DNA from 3 places in the Enterobacter chengduensis genome. Region 2 is predicted to be linked to each of the others. Evidence: predicted binding sites of a transcription regulator. Region 2 holds the regulator's gene; each other region holds the start of a gene.
What was found. Region 2 encodes LexA, which represses DNA repair genes until DNA is damaged. Its sites were predicted from a motif close to TNCTGTATGTACATACAGNA; they were not measured.
Positions count from the first base shown of each region.

Region 1: FY206_RS08725 (DNA translocase FtsK 4TM domain-containing protein) is a predicted target of LexA. The motif match lies at 5,308-5,327, and genes of this name have one in related genera.
Region 3: dinB (DNA polymerase IV) is a predicted target of LexA. The motif match lies at 5,820-5,839, and genes of this name have one in related genera.

Region 1 is NZ_CP043318.1:1,767,724-1,777,592, reverse strand. It holds gene rarA (replication-associated recombination protein RarA) at 1-794, opposite strand, end outside; gene lolA (outer membrane lipoprotein periplasmic chaperone LolA) at 804-1,418, opposite strand; gene FY206_RS08725 (DNA translocase FtsK 4TM domain-containing protein) at 1,547-5,230, opposite strand; gene lrp (leucine-responsive transcriptional regulator Lrp) at 5,366-5,860, opposite strand; gene trxB (thioredoxin-disulfide reductase) at 6,405-7,373, shown strand; gene cydD (heme ABC transporter permease/ATP-binding protein CydD) at 7,488-9,254, shown strand; gene cydC (heme ABC transporter ATP-binding protein/permease CydC) at 9,254-9,869, shown strand, end outside.
Region 2 is NZ_CP043318.1:329,722-339,590, forward strand. It holds gene plsB (glycerol-3-phosphate 1-O-acyltransferase PlsB) at 1-864, opposite strand, end outside; gene FY206_RS01560 (diacylglycerol kinase) at 1,019-1,387, shown strand; gene lexA (transcriptional repressor LexA) at 1,496-2,104, shown strand; gene dinF (MATE family efflux transporter DinF) at 2,168-3,505, shown strand; gene FY206_RS01575 (CsbD family protein) at 3,626-3,835, shown strand; gene zur (zinc uptake transcriptional repressor Zur) at 3,883-4,395, opposite strand; gene FY206_RS01585 (cupin domain-containing protein) at 4,511-4,999, shown strand; gene FY206_RS01590 (conjugal transfer protein TraF) at 5,172-6,419, shown strand; gene dusA (tRNA dihydrouridine(20/20a) synthase DusA) at 6,502-7,497, shown strand; gene pspG (envelope stress response protein PspG) at 7,634-7,876, shown strand; gene FY206_RS01605 (quinone oxidoreductase) at 8,061-9,044, opposite strand; gene dnaB (replicative DNA helicase) at 9,153-9,869, shown strand, end outside.
Region 3 is NZ_CP043318.1:1,055,519-1,065,387, reverse strand. It holds gene phoE (phosphoporin PhoE) at 1-546, shown strand, start outside; gene crl (sigma factor-binding protein Crl) at 682-1,083, opposite strand; gene frsA (esterase FrsA) at 1,141-2,385, opposite strand; gene gpt (xanthine phosphoribosyltransferase) at 2,490-2,948, opposite strand; gene pepD (cytosol nonspecific dipeptidase) at 3,209-4,666, shown strand; gene dinB (DNA polymerase IV) at 4,744-5,802, opposite strand; gene nqrM ((Na+)-NQR maturation NqrM) at 5,910-6,110, opposite strand; gene nqrF (NADH:ubiquinone reductase (Na(+)-transporting) subunit F) at 6,113-7,336, opposite strand; gene nqrE (NADH:ubiquinone reductase (Na(+)-transporting) subunit E) at 7,347-7,943, opposite strand; gene FY206_RS05060 (NADH:ubiquinone reductase (Na(+)-transporting) subunit D) at 7,950-8,588, opposite strand; gene FY206_RS05055 (Na(+)-translocating NADH-quinone reductase subunit C) at 8,581-9,375, opposite strand; gene FY206_RS05050 (NADH:ubiquinone reductase (Na(+)-transporting) subunit B) at 9,368-9,869, opposite strand, start outside.

The DNA.
Region 1 (9,869 bases), 1.4 Mb from region 2:
GACTTATGCAGCGCCGAGATCAGGTCGTAAAAACGGTCGCCTTTGTTATCGAAACGCGCGCTGCGCTCCCCGGCAATTTCGGTGAGCAGTTCCGGTTTCAGCACCCGCTTGCCGGCATCGTCGACCTCGGCCATATCGGCCATCATCTCCAGCGTGTTCAGCGCCCGACGCGCATCGCCGTTAACCAGCTCGGCAATCGCACGACGGGTGTCCCCAGGCAGAACGATATCCTGCCCGCCGTAGCCGCGCGCGTTGTCGTCCATCGCCTGGGTGAGGACCTTTTCGATATCCTCGGTCGTCAGCGATTTGAGCAGGTAAACGCGCGCGCGGGAAAGCAGCGCCGAGTTCAGTTCAAAAGACGGGTTTTCGGTGGTCGCGCCGATGAAGAAGATCGTGCCGTCTTCAATATGCGGCAGGAAGGCATCCTGCTGGCTCTTGTTGAAGCGGTGGACTTCGTCCACGAAGAGGATGGTGCGCCGCCCGGCATTACGGTTCTGCCGCGCACGCTCGATCGCTTCACGGATCTCCTTCACGCCGGAGGTCACCGCCGAGATGCGTTCGACGTCCGCGTTGGCATAGCGGGCAATCACTTCTGCAAGCGTGGTCTTGCCGGTGCCCGGGGGCCCCCAGAGGATCATGGAGTGAAGATGCCCGGCCTCAATGGCACGGGGCAAAGGCTTACCGGCAGCCAGCAGGTGCTGCTGGCCGATGTACTGCGCTAAATTTTCTGGCCGCATACGAGCGGCCAGAGGTTGAAACGCGTTATCCGAAAAATCGAGCGACAGGTTGCTCACTCACGCCTCTTACTTATTGCGTTGATCGTCCACCGTTACGCCCTGCGGCGGGGTAAAGGTGAATTTCGATGCATCCACGGCGCCGTTCTGCTGAGACTTGAGCTGGTAACTGCTGCGCTGATCGTCTTGCTCAACCGCGCCGAACTGATTGATGGTACCGTTGGTGCTTACGTTAATGGTGAACTGCTTCAGGTTGCCGTTGCTGCCTTTCGGCGTCAGGACAAACTCGTCACCCGTCTGTTTAATATTGTACTGCTGCCAGTCGCTGGCCTGGTTGCGGGCAATCAGCATAAATGGCGTATTGCTGGTGGCATCTTTCAGCCAGGTCGCCGTGGCCTGCTCAACGAACGGGTTGAAGAACCACAGTGTTTTACCGTCAGAGACCAGGATGCTTTCATCCGGCTGGGTCATGTGCCAGTTAAACAGATTTGGGCGTTTTACCCACAAATCCCCCTGACCTTCCTGCACCGCGTTGCCGCTGCCGTCAGTCACTTTTTGCGTGAAGCTGGCGTGGAAGCTGCTTACTTTATCCAGTCGGCTTTTAAGGTCGCTGGCTGCATCAGCCCAGACGCTGCTGGCGACAAAACTGGTGAGTAATGCACAGGCGATGGCGATTTTTTTCATTGTTATTCCTTAAAATACGTCTTCCCGATATGGGGTTTCCGTCTTCTATTCTGGACCTGCCCGGAGGCAGGCGACAGAAGAAAATGCTTAATTTTGGCTGATTTACCCTTCTTTGCAATCGCTGAAGGTTAATCAAACGGCGGCGGTGCCAGCACCTCGCGGTTGCCGTTGTGCCCCTGCTCGCTCACGATGCCCTGCGCTTCCATTTGCTCGATGATACGCGCTGCGCGGTTATAGCCGATGCGGAACTGGCGCTGTACGCCGGAAATGGACGCCTTGCGCTTTTCGGTAACGAAGTTAACCGCCTGATCGAATAACGGATCCAGCTCTTCGCCGCCGTCGAAGCCACCGCCGCCGCCTTCGCTTTCCGAATCACTGGTAATGCCGTCAACGTATTGTGGACGACCGCGCGCTTTCCAGTCCTGCACGACGGCGTGAACTTCCTCATCGCGGACAAACGCACCGTGGACGCGCACCGGAGAGGTGGAGTTCGGGCCGGAATAGAGCATGTCACCCATACCCAGCAGGGACTCAGCGCCGCCCTGGTCAAGAATGGTGCGGGAGTCAATTTTACTTGATACGGTAAAGGCGATACGCGTCGGAATGTTCGCTTTGATAAGACCGGTAATCACGTCCACGGAAGGACGCTGGGTCGCCAGCACAAGGTGAATACCGGCCGCACGCGCTTTCTGCGCCAGACGGGCAATCAACTCTTCCACTTTCTTACCGACGGTCATCATCAGGTCAGCGAATTCATCGACCAGCACGACGATATAAGGCAGTTTTTCCAGCACCGGATGCTGGGCATCCATGCTGTCGCCCGGCTTCCAGTAAGGATCCGGAATCGGACGCCCCATACGCATCGCCTGGGCGATTTTCTCGTTATAGCCAGCCAGGTTACGCACGCCCAGCGCAGACATCAGCTTGTAGCGGCGCTCCATCTCGTTGACGCTCCAGCGCAGCGCGTTGGCGGCGTCCTTCATGTCGGTCACGACTTCGGTCAGCAGATGCGGAATGCCTTCGTAGACCGACAGTTCCAGCATTTTCGGGTCGATCATGATGAAACGCACATCTTCCGGCTGCGCTTTATAGAGCATGCTGAGGATCATGGCGTTCACGCCGACGGATTTACCGGAACCAGTGGTACCCGCCACCAGCAGGTGAGGCATTTTCGCGAGATCGGCCACCACCGGATCGCCGGCGATATCTTTACCCAGCACCACGGTCAGCGGAGATGGGTTATCGCGGAATTTGATGTTATCCAGCACTTCACGCAGGTAGACGGTCTGACGTTTCTTGTTCGGCAGCTCCAGACCCACGTACGGTTTACCCGGTATCACTTCCACCACGCGCACCGCAACGGTCGACAGCGAACGCGCCAGGTCGCGAGAGAGGTTGGAAATACGCGCGGCCTTAACGCCCGGCGCCAGGTTCAGTTCGAAACGGGTGATAACGGGGCCCGGCGAGTAGTTCACCACATCTGCCTTAATGCGGAAGTCAGCCAGACGGGCTTCCACCAGACGCGCCATCTGCTCCAGCGCGAAGGTATCAACGGGTTCCACTTCTGACGGCGGCGGCGTTAACAGATCCAGAGACGGCAGCGGCGTGCTGGGACGCTGCAGCGGACGGCTGTCGCCGTTACGCATTAACAGCGGGTGAATCAGGCTCTCCTGCGGCTGTGGCGCAGGCTGCTGGAACTGCGGCGCCTGCTGATGCGGCTGCTGCGGTTGTGCATACGGCTGTTGAACAGGCTGCTGCGGCTGCGCGTAGGCCTGCGGCGCTGGCTGCTGGCGCACCGGCTCTGCTTCCGGCATCACGCTCGGGGTAAACAACGGCTCGCTCGGGCCATCATCCACCAGATCCTTCATCGGTGAGAATTCGAAATCAGACAGCGAGAACGGATTTGCGCCAGCCGGTTGTTCACCGGAATAGCGCTGCTGCTGGGTGGCGGCAAACTGGCGCGCTAATTCGGCCTCTGCCGCGTCATCTTCATCTTCCAGCGCCGGTTCATCGTGCTGATACTCTTCGCCGTAGCGTTGATTCTGCTGCGCAGCGAACTGGCGGGCCAGCTCGTCCTGCTGCATGTCATCGCCGTCGTCTTCATACTCGAGCTCGCGCGCTTTCTCTTCGGCCATACGCTGGGAAGGCAGCTTGATGCCATAAGAAGCAAGCTCGCGGCGGGTTGGCACGCGGACGCGGTTAGGGCGAGGCAGCTGCGGACCAATTCCCTCCTTCACCTGAGGACGCGGCGCACCGCCCGTTGCCAGGCTAAAAACAGGTGCAGCCACGGCAGCGGCCGCCGTAGCCTGCTTCACGCTTTCCGCTACGGGGGCAACCGCAGGCGTCGGGTCGACCGGTGGCACTGAAGCAGATGGCGTTCTCGTCACCGGCTCCTGCACCGGTTCAGGCACGGGCTGATACCAGGCCGCCAGTTGCTCGCGTTCACGCGCACGGCGCTCTTCTACTTCTTCAAAATAGTACAGCGGTGGACGCGCAGGCTTCACCTCTTCCACGATTTCAGGTTCAGGCTGCGGCTCGGCATAAGGCTGCACCGGCTCGACCGGGTCAGGTGCATATTCCTGATAAGGCTGGGCCACTGGCTGCTGATATGGCTGCGGTTCATACTCAGGCTGCGGCGGCTGATAAGGCTGCTGCCACTGCTCCTGTTGCACTGGGATGTAGCTTTCAGGTTCAGGCGCGATAGTCGGCTCCGGCGTATGAACGCCTGGTGCAGTTTGCCAGTTAACCTGAGGCTGCTGAATAACGGACTCCGGCGGCGACACCGGCGCGGATGGCGTCACGGCGTCGACAGGCGCGGCATACGCCTGCGCAGCGGTCGTCGCGGCTGCGGCTGCGGCAACCGGTTCGGTCACCGAGTGGCCGTTTAACAACGGATCGTATTCGTCGAAATCGCCAGGCGTGGCCCGGCTGCCGGAGAAGAGCACATCGTCAGGATCGACGGCGACACCCGCAGCGCGATACGCCACCTGCTCGTCTTCATCCATACGTTTACCGGAGAAGAGCGCCGCATCGGTTTTACGCCCTAGCGGGTTGGCAAATTTCTCCGCAACGCGCTGACGGCGCGCCAGCGCGCCGCGCAGAATACGGGCACGGCGAGACTCGCGACGCTGCACAGGCGCGTCATCTTCCTCTTCATCTTCGTACTCGTCTTCATCAACCCACGTATCGTCGCGGCGGGTACGGTTGCTGGCGAAGGTCAGAATGGTGAGGATAAAACTGCCTATTTTCTCGGCAATGCTCACCCAGGACCAGCCGGTAAACAGCGTCAGACCGGCCGCCCAGATGCAGAGCAGCGCCAGCGTACCGCCGCTGCTGTGCAGCATTGGTTGCAGTGCAGAACTTAATAAGCTGCCGATGACCCCGCCTGAGGCGAAGTACCAGATATCATCCGCATTGATTGCGGCCAGCCCGCAGGAGGTGAGGATCAGCGCCAGCGCGCCAATCAGGCGCAGCGACACGGCGAAATAGTCGATATAATCGTCGTTCTGACGATGACGCCACGCAAACCAGCATCCGCCAATGATAATCACGGGAAGCGTATAGGCCATTACACCGAAAATGAAAAACAGCGTGTCCGCAAGCCAGGCACCGGGGACGCCGCCTAAATTATGGATAGGTTCATGCCATGCAGTTTGTGACCAGCTGGGATCTGAGGGGTTGAAACTGAGTAAGGCTGCCATCAGCCAGACGGCAAAAAGGGCAATAACAATCAGCAAAGCCTCGAGGAGACGACGTCCGCTGCTTAGCTTCGATAGTGTGACTTCTTTGTCTTCAGTGTATTCCTGGCTCAAGAAAGGCTCTCCAGGTATCAGGCATATCCTGCCTGTTTGCTAAAACGGACAACAGCGCCGGGGCTCCCCGGCACTGTTGCTGTATGGATTAACAGGAGTGTAATCAAACTACGCTGATTTTGCACCTGTTCCGTGTTAGCGCGTCTTAATAACCAGACGATTGCTCTGTTTGACCTCTTCCATCACCACATAAGTACGGGTGTCGTTCACGCCTGGCAGACGCAGCAGGGTTTCCCCCAGCAGCTTGCGGTAGGCGGACATATCAGGCACACGGGTTTTCAACAGGTAGTCGAAATCACCGGAAACCAGGTGACACTCTTGAATTTCTTCAAGTTTTTGTACAGCGGCGTTAAATTGCTCAAACACATCCGGCGCACCACGATTCAGAGTAATCTCAACAAATACCAGAAGTGAGGCATCCAGATAATGCGGGTTCAGCAGAGCAGTATAGCCCTGAATGAAACCCTGTCTTTCCAGTCGGCGCACACGCTCAAGGCACGGCGTCGGGGAAAGTCCCACACGTTTTGAAAGCTCGACGTTGGAAATACGCCCATCCTTTTGCAATTCATTAAGAATGTTACGATCGATACGGTCGAGATCTTTGCCAGGGCGCTTCTTGCTATCTACCATTATTATTGTCTCTCTGTATTCCTTCCCTACTCCTGCCTGGACCCTGTGCACATCACTGTTCAGAGCCTGTACCCGTTAGTCATCACATCGCCTGATTTTGTATTAGACGCGATGCGGATTCGGGTTCTGTTGGTAAGAAGACCGTTGCCCTAAGGCCGTCACCGACATCACGTATGGCGTCTGTCCACGCCATGCGTAGATTTCACTGACCCGGTAAAAATGGCATTTACGTGCATGCCTATGCGGCATACGGTTAACGCAGTTTTTTTTCTTCCTTGAATGTTTTCGCAAAAGCGCAGGGGATTGTCAAAGCAAAACATCGTTTTTTAGTACAACATGCCGGATATTCATTACGCCGGGGGATTAATCCTCATTTTATTGCCTTACAAACGACCGATTTTCAGCAGAAAGCGTGATGTTATAGCGCATCATTCATCGTCCGCGACTATTACACAGATTGATATCAAAATTGCTGTGCTCTTTTTTTACGACAACAAATTCCCTACAATCCAGCCAAATGTCTGCCAACAACAATGGGGATCTCATGGGCACGGCCAAACACAGTAAGCTGCTAATCCTTGGTTCTGGACCTGCGGGATATACCGCAGCGGTCTATGCTGCACGCGCTAACCTGCACCCGGTACTCATCACCGGTATGGAAAAAGGCGGTCAGCTGACCACCACCACCGAAGTGGAAAACTGGCCAGGGGACCCGAACGACCTGACCGGGCCGCTGCTGATGGAACGTATGCACGAGCATGCCGCGAAATTCGAAACCGAAATTCTGTTCGACCACATCAACAAGGTCGATCTGCAGAACCGTCCGTTCCGCCTGACGGGCGACAGCGGCGAATACACCTGCGACGCGCTGATCGTCGCCACCGGTGCCTCTGCCCGCTACCTCGGCCTGCCATCCGAAGAGGCGTTCAAAGGCCGCGGCGTCTCTGCCTGCGCCACCTGTGACGGTTTCTTCTACCGCAATCAGAAGGTCGCGGTCATCGGCGGCGGTAACACCGCGGTGGAAGAAGCGCTCTACCTGGCCAACATTGCCTCTGAGGTGCACCTGATCCACCGTCGCGAGACCTTCCGCGCGGAGAAGATCCTGATCAAGCGCCTGATGGATAAAGTGGCAAGCGGCAACATCGTGCTGCACACCAACCGTACCCTGGAAGAGGTGACGGGCGACCAGATGGGCGTTGCCGGTCTGCGTATCCGCGATACCCAGAACACCGATAAGGTCGAAACGCTGGAAGTAGCGGGTCTGTTTGTGGCGATCGGTCACAGCCCGAACACTGCCATCTTCGACGGCCAGCTGGAGCTGGAAAACGGCTACATCAAAGTGCAGTCCGGCATTCACGGTAACGCGACCCAGACCAGTATTCCGGGCGTGTTCGCGGCTGGCGACGTGATGGACCATATCTACCGTCAGGCGATCACCTCTGCGGGCACCGGCTGTATGGCCGCGCTGGACGCTGAACGCTACCTCGACGGGCTGGCTGAACAAGGCAAATAATCTTTACAAGTCAGTAACAAACGTAAATAAAGGCGGCGATAAGTCGCCTTTATTGTCTCCCCGTTGTAACATTGCGCTGCCCAATTTCTAATAACGTCACCTGCAAAGTACGCAATGGAAAAAACCCGTCAACAAGAGTTAACACGCTGGCTGAAACAGCAAAGCGTTATTTCCCGCCGCTGGCTTATGATTTCCCGTCTGCTGGGGTTCGTTAGCGGTCTGTTGATTGTTGCCCAGGCATGGCTGCTGGCCCGCATTCTTAATCACATGATCATGGAGAACATCCCGCGCGAAGCGCTCCTGCTGCCCTTTATTGTCCTGATCCTGATTTTTATCCTGCGCGCCTGGGTGGTATGGCTGCGTGAGCGCGTCGGTTTTCACGCCGGACAGCATATCCGCTACGAGATCCGTCGTCAGGTGCTCGACAGGCTTCAGGAAGCCGGGCCCGCGTGGATCCAGGGCAAACCTGCCGGAAGCTGGGCGACGCTGATCCTTGAGCAGATTGACGATATGCACGACTACTACGCGCGCTATTTGCCGCAGATGGCCCTTGCCGTCTTCGTTCCGGTGCTGATCGTCATCGCCATCTTCCCGGTGAACTGGATGGCGGCGCTGATTCTGATGGGCACCGCCCCGCTGATCCCGCTGTTTATGGCGCTGGTCGGCATGGGGGCAGCGGATGCCAACCGCCGCAACTTCCTGGCGCTGGGTCGCCTCAGCGGCCATTTCCTCGATCGCCTTCGCGGCATGGAGACGCTGCGCATTTTTGGCCGCGGTGAAGCGGAAACCGAAAACATTCGTCAGGCATCGCAGGACTTCCGCCAGCGCACCATGGAAGTGCTCCGCCTCGCCTTCCTGTCTTCCGGCGTACTGGAATTCTTTACCTCGCTGTCGATTGCCCTCGTGGCGGTCTACTTTGGCTTCTCCTATCTTGGCGCGCTGGATTTCGGCCATTACGGCACGGCGGTGACCCTTTCCGCCGGGTTCCTGGCGCTGATCCTGGCCCCGGAGTTTTTCCAGCCGCTTCGCGATCTAGGGACCTTCTATCACGCCAAAGCGCAGGCGGTTGGCGCTGCCGACAGCCTGAAAACGTTCCTTGAAACGCCGCTGGCCCACCCGGAACGGGGTGACGTGACGCTGAACGCTAACGAACCCGTGACCATTGAAGCGCAGGACTTTTCCATTCTGTCCCCCGAGGGCAAAGTGCTCGCCGGTCCGCTGAACTTTACCTTACCGGCCGGACAGCGCGTGGTGCTCGTCGGCACCAGCGGTTCCGGTAAAAGTTCTCTGCTGAACGCGCTATCCGGCTTTATGGCCTACACGGGCTCACTGCGGATCAACAAAACCGAACTGCGCAACCTCGATCCTGACGCCTGGCGTAAACAGCTCAGCTGGGTCGGGCAAAACCCGCAGCTGCCCGCCGCTACGCTGCGTGAAAACGTCCTGCTGGCGCGCCCGAACGCGCGTGAAGATGAACTCCAATCGGTCCTTGACCGCGCATGGGTCAGCGAGTTTTTGCCGCTGCTCCCGCGAGGGGTGGATACCGTGGTCGGCGACCAGTCCGCCGGGCTGTCGGTCGGACAGGCGCAGCGTGTGGCCGTTGCCCGCGCGCTGCTTAACCCATGCCAGCTGATGCTGCTGGACGAGCCCGCCGCCAGCCTGGATGCCCACAGCGAGCAGCGCGTGATGGAGGCCCTGAACGCCGCCTCCCGGCAGCAAACCACCCTGATGGTCACCCACCAGCTGGAGGGCATTGCCGACTGGGACCAGATCTGGGTCATGGAAAACGGCCGTATTGTTGAGCAAGGCGATTACGCCTCTCTCGTTGCCGCGCAGGGGCCGTTTGCCGCCCTGCTGGCGAACCGTCAGGAGGACATCTGATGCGTGCTCTACTGCCTTATCTGGCGCTCTATAAACGCCACAAATGGATGCTGACGCTGGGGATTGTGCTGGCGATTGTCACGCTGCTCGCCAGCATCGGCCTGCTCACGCTTTCCGGCTGGTTCCTGTCGGCCTCGGCCGTCGCGGGGTTCGCCGGGTTATACAGCTTCAACTATATGCTTCCGGCAGCGGGCGTTCGCGGCACCGCCATCACCCGCACGGCCGGACGCTATTTCGAACGGCTGGTCAGCCACGACGCCACTTTCCGCGTGCTGCAGCACCTGCGTATCTACACCTTCAGCAAGCTGCTGCCCCTCTCCCCTGCCGGGCTGGCGCGTTTTCGTCAGGGCGAGCTGCTTAACCGCGTCGTTGCCGATGTCGACACGCTGGATCACCTGTATCTGCGCGTAATCTCCCCGATCGTGGGCGCGTTTGTGGTGATTGTGGTGGTTACGCTGGGGCTGTCTGTTCTCGATGTTCCCGTTGCGCTGACGCTCGGCGGGATCATGCTGCTGACGCTCATCATTCTTCCCCCGCTGTTTTACCGCGCCGGGAAATCCACCGGGGAAAACCTGACGCGACTGCGCGGGGACTACCGCCAGCAGCTGACCTCCT
Region 2 (9,869 bases):
CTCGGCGTTATGAACGTTGATGCCCTGGTAGAGGCGGTTCCACGTAAAGCCGAGAATACGATCGGACAGGCGAATCATCTCGTAAGAGAAGTTCGCGGCAATCTCTTCCATCAGCGCAATGGCGTTCTGCTGGGCTTTCTCATGCGAAATTTTCTTGCTGCGCGCTTCGTCTTCAACGGCGCGGGCAATCGCTTTGGAGGCCAACAGCTTGTTGAACAGATCCTGACGCGCCGGGAGGCGTGGTCCTACTGCCGCCAGGCGCTGACGGGCGAAGTGCATACGCGCTACGCGCGCCAGTTTTTGCGCGATGATTTTGTCGGTCCCGTGCTCGTCCGCCATGCGACGTAGCGAAACCGAAGGGGAGAAGCGCACAAAGCTGTCGCGCCCCAGCCAGGAGACCGCGAAGAACTTCTGGATGCCGTTAAGCATGCGCAGCGGCGGATTCTCTTCACCTTTTTCACGGCCCGGACGACGACCAAACATCACCGATACCGGCACCATCTGCACGTCCAGATCGGGGTTGCTGCGGTGCAGGTCGAGATAGTCATGGAACAGCTTGATGGACTCTTCTTTCGGCGTGTAATAGGTAAACACGCGCGGTCCACCGTGAATGAACACGTAGCGCGGCAGCAGCGTGCCGTCGACTTCCAGCGGTTCAAGCGGGTCAGGTAAATCATGCGCCAGACACTGGGCGCGAAGCGTCAGTAAGTCTGCCTTCGAGTTGTAAGGCAAAACGTACATAATAGGACGCGACGTATCGAGTCCCAATTCCAGCGCGGGTTCTGCTGGGATAGACTTGCTTTTTACCAGGATGCTTAATGGTAAATTAAGTAATTTGTAGTAAATTCGTGGCCAGCCGGACATAAACGATGTAAAGCCTCTGGTTAATAATGCAATTGCGGCGCAAGGATAACAGAAAGCGCGCAAAATTTCTGTTGTTACCCGTCATACTTCAGGCTGTGGCGAAACGCGCTACAGTTCCTGTTACTGACGCTTTTTTTCTTAAAAGGTTCTTTTAATGGCCAATAATACCACTGGGTTAACGCGTATCATTAAAGCCGCCGGCTATTCATGGAAAGGTTTCCGTGCCGCGTGGATCAACGAAGCCGCCTTTCGCCAGGAGGGCGTCGCCGCTATCATCGCGGTGATCATCGCCTGTTTCCTTGATGTAGATGCCGTTACCCGCGTGCTTCTCATCGGTTCCGTACTTCTGGTGATGATAGTGGAAATTCTCAATAGCGCTATTGAGGCCGTGGTCGACCGTATCGGCTCTGACTTCCACGAACTTTCCGGCCGCGCGAAGGATATGGGTTCTGCCGCTGTGCTGCTGGCGATTATCACTGCTGCCATTACCTGGGTCACGCTGCTTTGGTCACATTTCCGATGAGCCTCGAGGAATAATTAAGTCCCTGGTTTTTTGTGCAGTTTTTGATTCCAAAATCACCTTTGACTGTATATACTCACAGCATAACTGTATATACACCCAGGGGGCGGAATGAAAGCGTTAACGACCAGGCAGCAAGAGGTGTTTGATCTCATTCGGGATCATATCGGCCAGACGGGTATGCCACCCACGCGTGCGGAAATCGCGCAGCGTCTGGGTTTCCGTTCTCCAAATGCTGCCGAAGAACACCTGAAAGCGCTGGCGCGTAAGGGCGTGATTGAGATTGTCTCGGGCGCGTCACGCGGTATCCGCCTGCTGGTGGAAGAAGAGACCGGCATTCCGCTGATAGGCCGTGTTGCTGCCGGTGAGCCTTTACTGGCTCAGCAGCATATTGAAGGCCACTATCAGGTCGATCCTGGCATGTTCAAACCGAGCGCTGATTTTCTGCTGCGCGTCAGCGGCATGTCGATGAAAGACATCGGTATCCTCGATGGCGATCTGCTTGCAGTGCATAAAACTCAGGATGTGCGAAACGGCCAGGTGGTTGTGGCGCGTATCGATGACGAAGTGACCGTTAAGCGTCTGAAAAAACAGGGTAACAGCGTACAGTTGCTGCCTGAAAACAGCGAGTTCTCACCCATTTTGGTCGACCTCCGCGAACAGAACTTCTCTATCGAAGGACTGGCGGTTGGGGTCATTCGCAACGGTGAATGGCTGTAACCTCTTCCTGACAGGCTATGGCGCCGCTGTAGCCTGCTTCATTCCCCACTTCCGGTATTTTTCATGTCACTGCTGACGGCATCCGATAAGGCATTGTGGCGTCTTGCACTGCCGATGATTTTCTCCAATATTACCGTGCCTCTGCTTGGGCTGGTTGATACTGCCGTTATCGGCCATCTGGATTCACCAGTTTATCTTGGCGGCGTGGCGATTGGCGCGACGGCAACCAGCTTCCTGTTTATGCTGCTGCTCTTTTTGCGCATGAGCACCACCGGACTCACGGCGCAGGCGTATGGTGCGAAAGACCCGCTGCGTCTGGCGCGCGCGCTGGTCCAGCCGCTGATCCTTGCGCTTGGCGCGGGGACGTTAATCGTTTTATTGCGTGCGCCCCTCATCGACCTGGCGCTCCAGGTTGTTGGCGGCAGCGAGGCGGTGCTGACGCAGGCGCGACGTTTCCTCGAAATCCGCTGGCTCAGCGCCCCCGCCTCGCTGGCCAACCTGGTTCTGCTGGGGTGGCTGCTGGGCGTACAGTACGCCCGCGCCCCGGTGATTTTGCTGGTGGTGGGCAATCTGCTCAACATTGTGCTGGATGTCTGGCTGGTGATGGGCCTGCACATGAACGTGCAGGGCGCGGCGCTGGCGACGGCAATCGCCGAATACGGAACCTTTATTATTGGCCTGTGGATGGTCTGGCGGGTGCTGGCGATGCGCGGGATCTCCCTGGCGCTGCTCAAAACCGCATGGCGTGGCAATATCCGTAAGCTGCTGGCGCTTAACCGGGACATCATGCTGCGTTCGCTGCTGCTTCAGCTCTGTTTCGGTGCGCTAACCGTCTTTGGGGCCCGGCTAGGGCCAGAAATCGTCGCGGTCAACGCGGTACTGATGACGCTCTTGACCTTTACCGCCTACGCGCTGGACGGCTTTGCCTATGCGGTAGAAGCGCATTCCGGGCAGGCGTACGGCGCGCGGGAAAGCGGGCAGCTTCGGGACGTCTGGCGGGCAGCCTGCCGGCAGTCTGGGCTGGTGGCGCTGGCATTCGGCCTGGTTTACGCCTGCTTTGGCGAGCAGATTGTCGCGTCGCTTACGTCTCTCCCTGCGCTGCGCGAGCTGGCGAGCCACTATCTCATCTGGCAAGTCATTTTACCGGTGGTCGGCGTCTGGTGTTATCTGCTGGACGGCATGTTTATTGGCGCAACGCGCGGGGCGGAGATGCGTAACTGCATGGCCGTTGCGGCGGCAGGGTTTGGCCTGACGCTGCTGACGCTCCCCTGGCTGGGCAATCACGGTTTATGGCTGGCGCTTGCGGTGTTTCTCTCTCTGCGAGGCCTGTCGCTGGCCTTTATCTGGCATCGCCACTGGCAAAACAATACCTGGTTCTCCTCCCGCCACGATATATCGTGACGGTTAAAGATTCCGAATATGAAATTAACCGCCGAATCCTTAACTACAATAAATATCACGTCCAGCAGAAAAGAACGTAACGGACGTTACGACCCGACGCTTAACTAAGAGGACACGATGATGAATAAAGACGAAATCGGCGGCAACTGGAAGCAGTTCAAAGGTAAAGCGAAAGAAAAGTGGGGTAAGCTGACCGATGACGATATGACCGTCATTGAAGGTAAACGCGATCAGCTTGTCGGTAAAATTCAGGAACGTTACGGCTATGCGAAAGATCAGGCGGAAAACGAAGTCAAAGACTGGGAAACCCGTAACGACTACCGCTGGTAACGCGAAATAACCCACAGGGCGGCTCTAAGCCGCCTTTTCTTTTGCCGTTAACGCGGCTTTTTCTTCACCAGTATAGAGTGGTCATGTTGGCACGCATCCTGGTGCCGACAGGCTTCCACCTCAACACACGCTGAACACAACCCGTGTGCTTCAATCACATTATGCCGCAGGGCAAAGCCCATTCTTGCCGCCAGCGTATGCATAATGTCTTCCACGCCTTCCGCAGCTTCTTCTTTCACCACGCCACAACGGTCGCAGATAAACATAGCGGATGTGTGAGTGGGCTGATCGAAAAGATGACACAGCACGTAGCTGTTTGTGGACTCGACTTTGTGGACAAAACCCTGTTCCAGCAGGAAATCCAGCGCGCGATACACCGTGGGTGGTTTCGCCTGCGGCTCGCTTTCACGGAGCAGATCTAACAGGTCATAGGCGCTGATTGCACCCTGTTGCAGACTCATCAGGCGTAACACTTCAAGGCGCTGCGGAGTCAGGCGCACATTGCGTTGCGCGCACAGCTTTTCGGCCTGCGCTAACAGCTCTTTTGTGGACTTATCCATGTAGCACCCCGGATGTAATAGGACGGAAAACCCCCACTTTACCATGTTCTGGTAAAAACACCGAGATCCGCCAGTCTGTGCTATACCTGACCCATCGCAAACCGGGAGATTCATAATGAAAAGACCTGACTGTATTCGGCACTGGCGCGACGTGGAAGGCGCGGATGATTCGACCTATCCAGATAGCGATGAGCGGTTTTCTATCGGCGCACCGCTGGCTCGCAAGCTCGGGCTCGGGCGCATCGGCATTCATCATGAGCGGCTACCGCCCGGGCGCAGAACGTCCTACCCGCACGCGGAAAGCGATGAAGAAGAGTTCGTTTATGTGCTCGAAGGTTATCCGGAAGCGTGGATTAATGGCTATTTATGGAAACTTGAACCGGGCGATAGCGTGGGATTTCCTGCCGGAACGGGCGTCTGCCACACCTTTATCAATAACACGGACGACGAGGTGCGGTTGCTGGTCGTTGGCGAGGCCAGCAAGAAGCACAATCGCATCTACTATCCGCTTAACCCGGTCTATGCCGCCACCCGCGAGGATCGCTGGGTAGACCACCCACCCCAGTTTTTTGGACCGCATGATGGAAAACCTGGGAAAAAATAATTTCCTCTTCTATAAATATTGAGGGCCGTCACAAAATATAACAGGCCGTAAGGGAGTTTTACTTAGGGACAGAAATAGCGGGTCTTTTACTCCTTATTCACAGCAATAGTTCGTTCCTGTTTGGGTGATAACAGACAGGGGTTATTTCATAACAGACTATAACGGGCATACTGTGAAAAAAAATTTTAAATTTTCGGTGGTTAGCATCGCTGTTTCCTTGTTTATGGCAAATCAGGCGGGAGCAGCCAATACCTGGACAGAAGCGCGCAGTGATGCGATGGGGGGGACGGGCGTTGCGGCAGGAAGCTATGGCAGTGCAGTATTGATAAACCCGGCACTGCTGGCAAAGGCAAAGCCCGATGATGATGTCACGGTTATTCTGCCATCAATTGGCGCTCAGATTTCGGATAAGGACAATCTGCGCGATAAGATTGATGATATCAGCGACGATGTCAGCAAATATCGCAGCACGCTGGAAAGTATCAATCTTTTCGATCTCTTAAATCCCGCAAGCCAGGCCTCCAGGCAGGTCTCCGCAGCGGCGGGCGATCTTGCTAATCAACTAGCTTCGCTGAAAGGAAAAACCGCCAGCGGTAAAGCGGGCGCAGGGATCGCTGTCAGCATTCCTAATGACGTGTTATCCGTAGCATTCGTCGCAAAAGCGAATGCGCGTGCCCGCGTGAGTTCTTACATCGATCAGGGCGATATTGACACATTACGCGGTATTGAGGCCGTTCCAGCCACCGCGTTAGCGGCAAATCCGAATGATTTGAAGTCAAAAGGCTTTGGTCGCGCGGCGATCGTTTCGGACTATGGTGTGGCGGTGGCGCGTCAGTTCGACATTAGCGGCGTACCGGTCTCGGTCGGTATCACGCCTAAGCTGCAAAAAACCTGGCTCTATAACTATACGGTTTCCATCTACAACTTCGACAGCGGGGATATCAATAGTAGCCGCTATCGCAATGATGATACGGGCTTTAACGTCGATGCCGGTCTTGCTGCTGACTTTGGCGAGAGCTGGACTGTCGGTTTAACCGGAAAAAATCTCTTCTCCCGTGATATTGATACGAAGAAAGTGGATGGCGTGCGCGATACTTATCAAATCAGTCCTGTGGTGACCGCCGGTGCCGCCTGGCACAACGATCTCGTCACGCTGACCGCCGATGGCGATCTGACGGAAACCAAAGGCTTCAAGAGCGAAGATACGTCGCAGTATGTTGGCGTCGGTGCCGAGGTAACGCCGCTGAGCTGGCTGGCGGTGCGTGCAGGCTATCGCGCGGACGTGAAGGGGAACGACAGCAACGTCTTTACCGGCGGTGTTGGCTTCGCGCCGTTTAATACCGTGCATGTTGACCTGATGGGCCTGTACGGTGAAGACGAAACCTGGGGCGCCGGGGCTCAGCTGAGCATGACGTTCTAAAGTCTACCGGAGGCGCTGCGCCTCCGGCTTTTCTTTGTGCTATAGTAGCGCCCCTTTTCCACCGGATGCTTAAAACTTCGCCATGTCGTCAGAATCACAGACCGCTTTCCCTGCACACCGTTTCTCCATTGCGCCGATGCTCGACTGGACGGACAGACACTGCCGCTATTTCCTGCGCCAGCTCTCCCGCCATACGCTGCTCTACACCGAAATGGTGACTACGGGCGCAATCATCCACGGGAAGGGCGACTATCTGGCCTATAGCGAAGAGGAGCATCCGGTAGCCCTGCAGCTGGGCGGCAGCGATCCGGCCGCGCTGGCGCAGTGTGCGAAGCTGGCGGAAGCGCGCGGCTATGACGAGATTAACCTCAACGTTGGCTGCCCGTCCGACCGCGTGCAAAACGGCATGTTTGGCGCATGCCTGATGGGCAACGCGCAGCTGGTGGCGGACTGTATCAAGGCGATGCGCGATGTTGTTTCCATTCCGGTGACGGTCAAAACCCGTATCGGCATTGACGACCAGGACAGCTACGAGTTCCTGTGCGATTTCATCAACACGGTGTCCGGCAAAGGCGAATGCGAGATGTTTATCATCCACGCCCGTAAAGCCTGGCTCTCCGGCCTCAGTCCGAAAGAGAACCGTGAGATCCCACCGCTGGACTATCCGCGCGTGTATCAGCTAAAGCGTGACTTCCCGCACCTGACGATGTCGATCAACGGCGGCATTAAGTCGCTGGAAGAGGCCAAAGCGCATCTGGCACATATGGATGGCGTGATGGTCGGACGCGAGGCGTATCAGAACCCGGGCATTCTGGCGATGGTCGATCGCGAAATCTTTGGCGTTGAAGGCGCAGACACCGATCCGGTTGCCGTCGTGCGCGCCATGTACCCTTACATTGAGCGCGAGCTGAACAACGGCACGTATCTCGGCCACATTACCCGCCATATGCTGGGCCTGTTCCAGGGCATTCCGGGCGCGCGGCAGTGGCGTCGTTACCTCAGTGAAAATGCGCATAAAGCCGGTGCCGATATTGAGGTTCTGGAGCATGCGCTGCGACTGGTCGCAGATAAGCGATAACTTTCGCTAAAAGTTCGTCAAATTCACCACGCCCTGCCTGTTGTTGCAGGGCGTTTTGCTTTCATAACAATGGGTTAAGTTTGGCATGATTCTTGTAATACAAACTGTATTACTCGGGAACTCGTGGGAGATCGCCATGCTGGAACTACTTTTTGTGATTGGCTTTTTTGTCATGCTGTTAGCGACAGGCGTTTCGCTGCTCGGCATTCTGGCTGCGCTTGTCGTGGCGACGGTGGTGATGTTTATCGGCGGGCTGTTTGCCCTGACCATTAAGCTGCTGCCATGGCTGCTGCTGGCCATTGCGGTGGTGTGGGCGATACGGGCGATTAAATCGCCAAAACTGCCGACTTATCAGCGCAATAACCGCTTCCGTTACTAAGGTATTGAGGGGTTCGTCACATACTTGTAACTTTCCCGGCAGCATGGCTTAGAACAGAATAGGATTTACTTATCGAATCTGTCACTATGGCTGCCGCTACAGAATTCATCGTGCTGTACCCTACATACAGCCGAACTAAAAAAAGAAAGGGCTTCCCACGGGAAGCCCAATTTCTTTTTGGGGCTTAGGGAATCAGCAGGCTCGATCCCTGGGTCGCCCGACTCTCCAGCACCTCATGCGCGCGCTGCGCATCGGTCAGCGCGAATTTCTGCGCGTCGGCTACGTCCACCTTAATTACGCCGCTGGCGATCAGCGAAAACAGCTCGTTGCTGGCTTCCTCGAGTTCTTCCCGGCTGGTGATGTAACCCTGCAGGGAAGGGCGCGTCACGTAGAGCGAGCCTTTCTGGTTCAGAATGCCCAGGTTAACGCCCGTCACCGCGCCAGACGCGTTCCCGAAGCTCACCATCAGCCCGCGACGCTGCAGGCAGTCCAGCGACGCCTCCCAGGTATCTTTGCCCACCGAGTCATACACCACGCGCACTTTTTTGCCGCTGGTGATCTCCTTCAGCCGCTCAACGATGCTCTCTTCACGATAGTTAATCACCTGCCAGGCACCCGCCTGCAGCGCGCGCTGCGCTTTTTGGGCGTTGCCCACGGTGCCGATCAGCTTCGCGCCCAGGGCTTTTGCCCACTGACAGGCGATGAGCCCGACGCCTCCCGCCGCGGCATGAAACAGGAACTGCTCGTCGGGTTTAATTTCATAGGTTTTGCGCAGCAGGTAGTAAACCGTCAAACCCTTCAGAAACGACGCCGCCGCCTGTTCAAAGGAGATAGCGTTGGGCAGCAGGGCGGCTTTATCCGCCGGAACGTTGTGGACGGAGCTGTAAGCGCCCAGCGCAGATTGCGCATACACCACGCGGTCGCCCTCTTTAATATGCTTCACCGCGCTGCCCACTTTAATGACGACACCGGCCGCTTCGGTGCCCAGGCCGCTCGGCATTGACGGAGGCGGGTAGAGACCGCCGCGAATGTAGGTGTCGATGTAGTTTATGCCGATGGCTTTGTTTTCAACCTGGATTTCGTTCTCGCCGGGCGCGGCAGGGGTAAACTCCACCGCTTTAAGTACCTCAGGGCCACCATGCTTGTGAAATTCAATACGTGTTGCCATGATCTCTCCAGAAAGAAATTAGCTGGGGTGACATTAGGGTCGGGTGTCATATTTCAACTTGTATGATAAAGTTTCGACCCACTCTTTATCTCGGTAACTCCATTCACTATGGCAGGAAACAAACCCTTCAACAAACAGACTGAACCTCGCGAGCGTGATTTCCAGGTCGCAGGGTTAAAAGTCCCGCCGCACTCGATTGAAGCGGAACAGTCGGTGTTGGGCGGTTTAATGCTGGATAACGAGCGCTGGGACGACGTCGCCGAGCGCGTCGTGGCGGAAGATTTCTACACCCGCCCGCACCGCCACATCTTTACCGAAATGGCGCGTCTGCAGGAGTCGGGCAGCCCGATCGATCTGATCACGCTGGCTGAATCGCTGGAACGTCTTGGGCAGCTCGACAGCTGCGGCGGGTTTGCCTATCTGGCAGAACTGTCAAAAAACACACCAAGTGCGGCAAACATCAGCGCTTACGCCGATATCGTGCGCGAACGTGCCGTTGTCCGCGAGATGATCTCGGTGGCGAACGAGATCGCCGAAGCCGGTTTTGATCCGCAGGGCCGCACCAGCGAAGACCTGCTCGACCTTGCCGAGTCCCGCGTCTTCAAAATCGCCGAAAGCCGCGCCAACAAAGACGAAGGCCCAAAAAACATCGCCGATGTCCTCGACGCCACCGTTGCCCGTATCGAACAGCTGTTCCAGCAGCCGCACGACGGCGTCACCGGCGTGAACACCGGCTATGACGATCTCAACAAGAAAACCGCTGGCCTGCAGCCGTCGGATTTGATTATCGTCGCCGCGCGTCCGTCGATGGGTAAAACGACATTT
Region 3 (9,869 bases), 730 kb from region 2:
CAATATCAGGGCAAAAACGAAAACCGTGACGTGAAAAAGCAGAACGGGGACGGCTTTGGTACGTCTCTGAGCTATGACTTCGGCGGCAGCGATTTTTCTGTAATCGGCGCTTATGCCAGCTCCGATCGCACCAACGCGCAGAACCTGCTGGCTCGCGGTGAAGGTAATAAAGCGGAAGGCTGGGCAACCGGTCTGAAATATGATGCCAACGATATTTATCTGGCCACCATCTATTCTGAAACCCGTAATATGGCCCCTATCTCCGGCGGTTTCGCAAATAAAGCGCAAAACTTCGAAGTAGTCGCCCAGTATCAGTTTGACTTTGGTCTGCGTCCATCCGTGGGTTATGTTCAGTCTAAAGGCAAAGACATCGAAGGGATTGGCGACGAAGATATCGTGAAATACATTGATGTCGGCGCGACCTATTACTTCAACAAAAATATGTCCGCGTTTGTTGATTATAAAATCAACCAGATTGACGACGATAATAAACTGGGCGTGAGCAGCGATGATATTGTTGCCCTGGGCATGACCTACCAGTTCTAATATTTTCCGAATAAGAAAATCCCGGCAGATGTGCCGGGATTTTTTTGCCCGGTGGCGCTGCGCTTACCGGGCCTACGGGATAGTGCATTGTATAGGCCGGGTAAGGCAAAACCGCCACCCGGCAATGTGGCGCCATCAGGCAGTCAGCTTCACCGCTTCGCTGGAAAAGTCATCCGCGGGCTCGAACTTGAGATCCAGGGTTGCCAGCAGCGCGCCTGCCTTAGCGTGGAACTCTTTTAACGTATATTCCAGGCGGTCAATCACTTCCTGATCTTTAATGGTGGTGGCCTGCCAGTAGCCGTCTTTATTAAACAGCCCAAACTGATAGCTATACGTAAAGCGTTTTTCCTCTGCTTCCATTTCCATCCACCAGCCCCAGAATTCACGTTTTTCGGGTGCAGGCTTCACGTTGACGCATACGGCCAGGCAGTCGAAAAAAAAGCGATTCTCTTCACACTGCTCTTCTCGAATATACGGGCCGAGAGCCATAAACTTCTTAATCAGCCTACTTTTCGGGTGTCCACTCGGTAACGTCATTGCGATCTCCTTTTGTGAAGCCACTGTTTTACCAAACCAGCGAAATTTAGCAATCTATTAACACACTCTCTGCGCGATCCAGCGCGTAATCTCTTTCAGCGCTTTGTCGAAATTCTGATAGACCGGGCTGAACGGCACTTCAAGCAATTTGCCATCGGCAGATGACGAAGTGATTAAGCGCGACTCCTCTTCCGGACTGAACGGATCGTTTTTCCAGAACCCGGACAGCATCGGCGTTGGGCAGCGACGTCCCAGTAACCCCTGCGTTTTTAATGAGTAGCGGTTGAGCTCAACGCGCAGCGCTTCGTCTGATGCATCATGCATGCCAAGACGGCTTGCCAGTACGTCCAGGTACATTTCAGGCACGCTCCCCTGGCGTGCGGGATCGCTGAGCAGGGCGTGAACAACCGGCCCCAGGCAGGCGACGGCTTTCAGGCGAGACGATTCAAGGTACGCCAGACGCACCGCGACGTTTGCACCAAAGCGGAAGCCAAATGCCGCCACGCGGGTGTGCTCAACCCACGGAATGTTTTCCAGCGCTTTTAGCGCATGCTGGTGCAGCAGGCTGGAATCCTGAGTGAGCTTCCATTTGGAGGAGAAGCCGATTGAGGGCATATCCAGCGTCAGCATCGCGATCCCTTTTGGTGCGAAGTAGCGCTCATACAGGCTGTAATAATCGATTTGCAGCGAATCCAGCCCCCCGCACATAAGGACGGTCGGGAACGGACCTTCACCTTCAGGCATATGCAGGAACCCGGTTACGGACGTCCCCCCGGGAATGGTGAACTCCAGTTCGCGCATCTGGCCCGGAAGGCGTTGAGCCGCTTCTTCATAGGCTCGGTTCGCCAGCGCCTGAGCCTGCTCAGCCAGTTCATCACCTTTTAAATGCGGGTAGGCGGCAATGGCGTAGAGATTGGCCGCATGGAGCCAGTGCTTGCCGCTGCGCGTGGCATCTTCCTCCTGGCTGGCTTTTTGCTGCCAGAGCATCGCCTGCTTAGACCATTCGTAGATCCAGTTTCCACCACGGTAGCCGACCACCGTGTCGTAGAGTTCGCTGTCGGTGCGCTCCGACTCGCTCATGACGATACGCGCCTGCACGTCAAGGATTTCACGCGGATCAATACCGCGCCAGATCCACATCAGGCGGTTAATCATGCGATACCAGTGGGGCACGTTTTTACCGTCTAACGCGGACTGGACGGCAGGCTGGATACCCGGATTAAAGCGACGCACCAGCGTCGACGTTTCAGGGTGTTTGAAACGGGGTTTGAAGAGAGTCTCGGTGAGATTCGCCTGCGTCATTGCGTTGCCTCCATGGATACGTCATATGAAGACTATTGTAACGCGTGGCAGGCCAAAAAGAACAACGCCCGACAGAGCCGGGCGTGTAAAGTTACGTGCGGGTATTAACGGCCTGAAATAGGCGGCACAAAGACCACGCCCATATCCCATGGCTGTTCAATCCAGGTATCCTGCGGGATATCAATGACGTAATCGTCAACCAGCGGGCGGCCAGCAGGCTTTGCGAAGATGGTGACGAAATGTGCTTTCGGATACATTTCGCGGATAGCAACCGCGGTACCGCCGGTGTCCACCAGATCGTCGATAACGATAAAGCCTTCACCGTCGCCTTCCGCGCGTTTCAGCACTTTCAGCTCACGCTGGTTGTCGTGGTCATAGCTGGAGATGCAAACGGTATCGACATGACGAATACCCAGCTCACGTGCCAGCAGCGCCCCCGGTACCAGACCGCCACGGCTGACGGCAATAATGCCTTTCCACTGTTCGGAAGGCATCAGACGCGCAGCCAGCTTGCGTGCGTGAATCTGCAACATGTCCCAGGTGACGACGTATTTTTCGCTCATGTGAAGTGTCCCAGCCTGTTTTTATACGGCTTAAAAAGTGTTCGAGGGGGAAATAGGTTGCGCGAGATTATAGAGATCTGACGCACTAAAAACCAGTGTTTAGCGCCTTCTGCCTCAGTTTTTACATGCTTTATGCTACCAGCCAGCAGAGAAAGTGGTATTCTCAGATTCATCTCGCAAGCCTGACTTGTGGTAACTATTAACCTGCTAACCCTGTGGCCTGCAACCCTATTTGCAGCGCCTCGACAAGGAGACTTATCGTGTCTGAACTGTCTCAATTATCTCCGCAGCCGCTGTGGGATATTTTTGCCAAAATCTGCTCCATTCCACACCCTTCCTACCATGAAGAACAGCTTGCCGAACATATTATGGGTTGGGCGAAAGAAAAAGGTCTGCACGCTGAACGCGACCAGGTTGGCAACATTCTGATCCGTAAACCCGCTACCGCAGGCATGGAAAACCGCAAACCGGTTGTGCTGCAGGCGCACCTGGATATGGTGCCACAGAAGAACAACGACACCGTTCACGACTTCACCAAAGACCCGATTCAACCGTACATCGACGGTGACTGGGTGAAAGCGCGCGGCACCACTTTGGGCGCGGATAACGGCATCGGTATGGCCTCTGCGCTGGCGGTGCTGGCCGACGATAGCGTTGAGCACGGTCCACTGGAAGTGCTGCTGACCATGACCGAAGAAGCGGGCATGGACGGCGCGTTCGGTCTGCAGGCGAACTGGCTGCAGGCGGACATCCTGATCAACACCGACTCCGAAGAAGAAGGTGAGATCTACATGGGCTGCGCGGGCGGGATTGATTTCATCTCTACTCTGCCGCTGTCACGCGAAGCGATTCCTGCGGGCTTCCAGACCTTCAAGCTGACGCTGAAAGGGCTGAAAGGCGGCCACTCCGGCGGTGATATTCATCTGGGTCTGGGTAACGCCAACAAGCTGCTGGCACGCTTCCTGGCAGGCCATGCGGCCGAGCTGGATCTGCGTCTGGTAGACTTCAACGGCGGTACCCTGCGTAACGCGATCCCACGCGAAGCCTTCGCCACCGTGGCAGTACCGGCGGCAAAAGCCGACGAGCTGAAAAAACTCTCCACCGTATACCTGGAAATCCTGAAAAACGAACTGTCGGCGAAAGAGAAAAACCTGACCGTGGTGCTGGAATCCGTCTCCACGGACAAAGCCGCCCTGACCGCGCAGTCTCGTGAAACTTTCGTTCAGCTGCTGAACGCAACGCCAAACGGCGTGATCCGCAACTCAGACGTGGCGAAAGGCGTGGTGGAAACCTCCCTGAACGTGGGCGTGGTGACCATGAGCGACGACAGCGCGGAAATCATCTGCCTGATCCGCTCGCTTATCGACAGCGGTAAAGAGTACGTGGTGAGCATGCTGGAATCTCTGGGCGCGCTGGCGGGAGCCAAAACCTCTGCCAAAGGCAGCTACCCGGGCTGGCAGCCGGATGCGAGTTCTCCGGTGATGGCGCTGGTGCGCGAAACCTACCAGCGTCTGTTCAACAGCACGCCGAACATTCAGGTGATTCACGCGGGTCTGGAATGTGGTCTGTTCAAGAAACCGTATCCGGATATGGATATGGTGTCTATCGGGCCAACCATTACCGGTCCGCACTCGCCGGATGAGCAGGTTCATATCGAAAGCGTTGGCCATTACTGGACGCTGCTGACTGAACTGCTGAAGGCGATTCCTGCGAAGTAATACCCTCACCCCAGCCCTCTCCCAAAGGGAGAGGGTGAAAAATGTAGGTCCGGCAAGCGTAGAGCCACCGGGCTTTTTTACAATCCCAATACCAGCTGCCGCTCTAGCTGCGGATCCAGCAGCGTGACGTGCAATCCCACCAGCCTCACCCCTCGCCCGCCCCGGCGTTCTTCCCATGCTTTTTTCGCCGTCGCGATAAGATCGTCTTTATTCAGACGCGGCCAGACGTGCTCCTGCGTGGTCTGCTGGAAATCGTTGAATTTGAGCTTGATGCCCTGACGGGCGATGAGCAGGTCCGGCTTCACCTTGCTTAAGCGTCGCTCCAGCTCCGGGTAAAGCTGTTCTGTGATAATACATTCGCATTCGGACCAGTCATGAATATCTTCGCTGAGGGTGCGCTCAACGCCGACGGATTTTCGCAGCCTTTCGCTGTTTACGTCGCGATCGTCAATCCCCTGGCTGCGCTCCCACAGCACGCGGCCAAACTTTCCAAAGCGCTTGAGCAGCATGGCGAGATCGCTTCGCTGCACGTCTTCGCAGGTGCGTAGCCCCATGTTTTCCAGCTTTGCAGCGGAGACTTTCCCGACGCCGGGGATTTTACCGAGCGGGAGCGTTTTTAAAAATGCCGGCACCTCTTCCGGGGTGATGACGTACTGACCGTTGGGCTTATTTAAATCGGAGGCGATTTTGGCAAGGAATTTAACGGGCGCGACCCCCGCCGATGCCGTCAGATTCAGCTCGTTGAAAATCGTCTGGCGGATCTCCTGCGCCATCAGCGTGGCGGAGCCGTGACAATGCACGCTGTCGGTGACATCCAGATAGGCTTCGTCCAGCGACAGCGGCTCAATCAGAGAGGTATAGCGGGCGAAAATCTCCCGAATATGGAGGGAAGCCTCTTTGTAGGCTTCAAACCGGCCGGGCAGAAGCGTGAGATGAGGGCAAAGCTTCAGGGCCATCGCCGTCGGCATGGCGCTGCGCACGCCAAATTTGCGCGCGGGATAGTTGGCGGTGCTGATAACACCACGCTGAACGCGGCTGCCGCCAATGGCGATGGGAATATCCCGCAGCGCCGGGTTGTCTCGCATCTCCACTGCGGCAAAAAAGCAGTCCATATCGACATGGATTATTTTGCGCATAGTAAGCCCTCACTTATTACTGGATAAGTATACAGTAAGTAAATGAGGGTTGAGAAGTGTGACTGAGAATTGTCGGGTGGCGGCTTTGCCTTACCCGACCCAGAAGACTAAATAATGCGTTGTTTATCGCGCGCCATGCGTTTTTTGCGCGCATCGCACGGTTCCGGGCAGTCGCAGACCTTTTCCATCCCAAGGGAGGAAATACCGCCGCAGCTGCCCTGAATAGCTTTCCGCTTAACGATCCAGCCTAACGACATGCCGAAGATGACAAGCACAAAAACCACGAAGGTTGCCAGAAACGTGAGCATTATCAGCCTCCAAAGTCATCAAGCATGATGTTCTCATCTTCGACGCCGAGATCTTTCAGCATCTTGATCACGGCGGCGTTCATCATCGGCGGACCACACATATAGAACTCGCAGTCTTCCGGTGCCGGGTGCTGCTTGAGGTAGTTTTCATACAGCACGTTGTGGATGAACCCCGTGTAGCCCGTCCAGTTATCTTCCGGCTGCGGATCGGAAAGCGCCACGTGGAAGGTAAAGTTCGGGTTTTCACGCGCCAGCTGTTCAAACTCATCATCATAGAACATCTCGCGCAGCGAGCGCGCTCCGTACCAGAAGCCGATCTTACGCTGGCTCCCCAACCGCTTGAGCTGGTCAAAAATGTGTGAGCGCATCGGGGCCATACCCGCGCCGCCGCCGATAAAGACCATTTCCGCGTCGGTATCTTTCGCGAAGAACTCGCCGAACGGGCCGGAGATGGTCACCTTATCGCCAGGCTTCAGGGACCAGATGTATGACGACATCACGCCCGGCGGCGCATCCGGCACGTTTGGCGGCGGCGTGGCAATACGCACGTTGAGCATGATAATGCCCTTCTCTTCCGGGTAGTTGGCCATCGAGTAGGCGCGCAGCGTCGGCTCTTTTACCTCAGAGACAAAGCGGAAGAGATTGAACTTGTCCCAGTCGGCGCGGTACTCGTCCGGCACGTCGAAGTCCGCATAGGCCACGGTATGCTCAGGACACTCAATCTGAATGTATCCCCCGGCGCGGAACGGAACATCTTCCCCTTCCGGTACGCGCAGCTTCAGCTCTTTAATAAAGGTGGCTTTGTTATCGTTAGAGATAACCTCGCACTCCCATTTTTTCACGCCGAAGATCTCTTCCGGCAGCTCAATCTTCATGTTCTGGCGCACCGCGACCTGGCAGGCCAGACGGCAGCCCTCTTTCGCTTCACGCTTCGTGATATGCGACAGTTCCGTCGGCAGAATATCGCCGCCGCCCTCTTTTACCGTCACGCGGCACTGTCCGCAGGAACCGCCGCCGCCGCAGGCTGAGGAGACAAAAATGCCGTTACCGGAGAGCGTGTTGAGCAGCTTATCTCCCGCAGGTGTGCGGATCTGATTCTGCGGATCGTCGTTAATATCAATCACCACGTCGCCGGAATTCACCAGCTTCGCCCGCGCCGCCAGAATCAACCCTGACAGCACCAGTACGATTAGCGTGAACATCACCACGCCAAGAATAATTTCCATCTTTTAGCCCTTATAGCTGCACGCCGGAGAAGGACATAAAGCCTAGCGCCATCAGCCCGGTGGTGATAAAGGTGATCCCTAAGCCACGCAAACCCGCAGGCACGTTGGCATATTTCATTTTCTCGCGGATCCCCGCCATGGTGACAATCGCCAGCATCCAGCCGATGCCGGAACCGAAACCGTACACCACGGATTCACTGAAGTTGTAATCACGCTGAACCATAAACGAGACGCCACCAAAGATGGCGCAGTTTACGGCGATCAGCGGCAGGAAGATCCCCAGCGCGTTGTACAGCGACGGGAAATACTTATCGAGGATCATCTCGAGTATTTGTACCAGCGCCGCGATCACCCCGATAAAGGTGATAAAGTTCAGGAAGCTGAGATCGACCCCTTCCACCAGCGCGCCGTCCCGCAGCACAAAGTTGTAGACCAGATTGTTAATGGGTACAGATAAGCCGAGCACCACGGTAACCGCGATTCCCAGACCAAATGCCGTCGACACTTTTTTGGAAACCGCAAGGAACGTACACATGCCGAGGAAAAACGCGAGCGCCATGTTTTCAACAAACACCGCCCGCACAAACAAACTCAGGTAATGAGCCATCGTCGGTTACTCCTTTTCCTGCTGCTCTGGTCTCAACGTACGAATCAGCCAGATCAGCAAACCGATAATGAAAAATGCGCTAGGGGCCAGCAGGAACAGGCCGTTGGGCAGATACCAGCCGCCGTTTTGCACCGTGTCCAGCACCGTGATGCCAAACAGCTTGCCGCTGCCAATCAGCTCACGCAGGAACCCGACCGTCAGCAGGATCGCGCCGTAGCCCAGGCCGTTGCCGATCCCATCCATAAAGCTCGCGAGCGGCGGCATTTTCATGGCGTAGGCTTCCGCGCGCCCCATCACGATACAGTTGGTGATGATCAGGCCGACAAACACCGAAAGCTGTTTTGATGTTTCGTAGGCAAAAGCGCGCAGCAGCTGATCGACCACGATCACCAGCGAGGCGATGATCGCCATCTGGACGATGATCCTCACGCTGTTGGGGATGTGGTGGCGGATCATCGAGATAAACATGCTGGAGAACGCCGTGACCAGCGTGACCGCCAGCGTCATCACCACCGCCGTTTCCAGCTTGGTTGTCACCGCCAGGGCTGAACAGACGCCCAGCACCTGGAGCGTGATCGGGTTATTGGCTAACAGTGGGCCAATGAGCACCTTTTTAACTTCTTTCAGTTCACCGTTATCAGCCATTGTTCAGCGCTCCTTCACGTACGTTTTTCAGGAAAGGACCAAAGCCCAGCTCGCCCATCCAGAAATCAAAACTGTGCTGCACGCCTTTTGAGGTGAGCGTGGCGCCGGAAAGCCCGTCAACGGCGTAGTCGTCGCCCGGACGCGCCGCCCCTTTCATCACCTTCAGCGCAGGCTGGCCGTTATCGTCGAGCACTTTCTTGCCGACAAACTGTGCCCGCCAGTTAGGGTTTTCCACTTCACCACCCAGTCCCGGCGTTTCGCCCTGATCGTAATAGGTAATGCCTTTGACCGTGCGGCCATCGGTATCCAGTGCCACAAAGGCATACATCATGGACCACAGCCCGTTACCGTAAATAGGCAGCACCACTTCCTGAATGCGTTGTTGGGGATCGCGAACCAGATAGATTTCGGCAAGGTTACTGCGTCGCTTAATCCCGGCGGGATCGTGCGATGCCTCCAGCGTCAGGCTCATCTGCGGATCTTTCAGCGCCAGCGCCTGGTTGAAGGTTGCCGGGTCTTTATCCAGCAGTTCACCGGTTTTTAAATCCACCAGACGCGCTGAAATACGTTCGGCAAATATGGCCGAAACGTCGTCTGCGCTCATCCCGTCCTGCATCAGCCCGGCGACGGCCAGGATGTTGCGCTGTTTATCCAGCGCACGCTGCTTCTGCTGCAGAGGTTTTAACCCTACGGCAGAACCGGCCACGACAATCGAACAGACCAGACAGAGCACCAGCACCACCAGCAGCGTTTTGCTGATGCTGTCGTTATTTTTTACTTCAGCCACGCGCCTTCCTCCGCTTGATATTGGCCCGCACCACCAGGTAATCGAAGAGTGGCGCAAACAGGTTGGCAAACAGAATGGCCAGCATCATCCCTTCCGGGTACGCCGGGTTGACCACGCGGATGAGGACACACATCGCGCCAATGAGCACGCCATAGCTCCATTTACCTTTGTCGGTAAACGAGGCAGATACGGGGTCCGTCGCCATGAACATCATGCCGAACGCGAAGCCACCCAGCACCAGATGCCAGTACCACGGCATGGAGAACATCGGGTTGGTGGTCGAACCGATGAGGTTAAACAGGGTGGCGGTCAGCACCATGCCGATCATGACGCCCGCAACAATTCGCCACGAGGCCACGCGACCGAAAAGAATGATCGCGCCGCCCAGCAAAATCATCAGGGTCGAGACTTCCCCGATGGAGCCCGGTATGTTGCCAATAAAGGCATCAAACCAGGTAACGGGCTGACCCGTTGCGTTGTTCACCAGCGTTTCG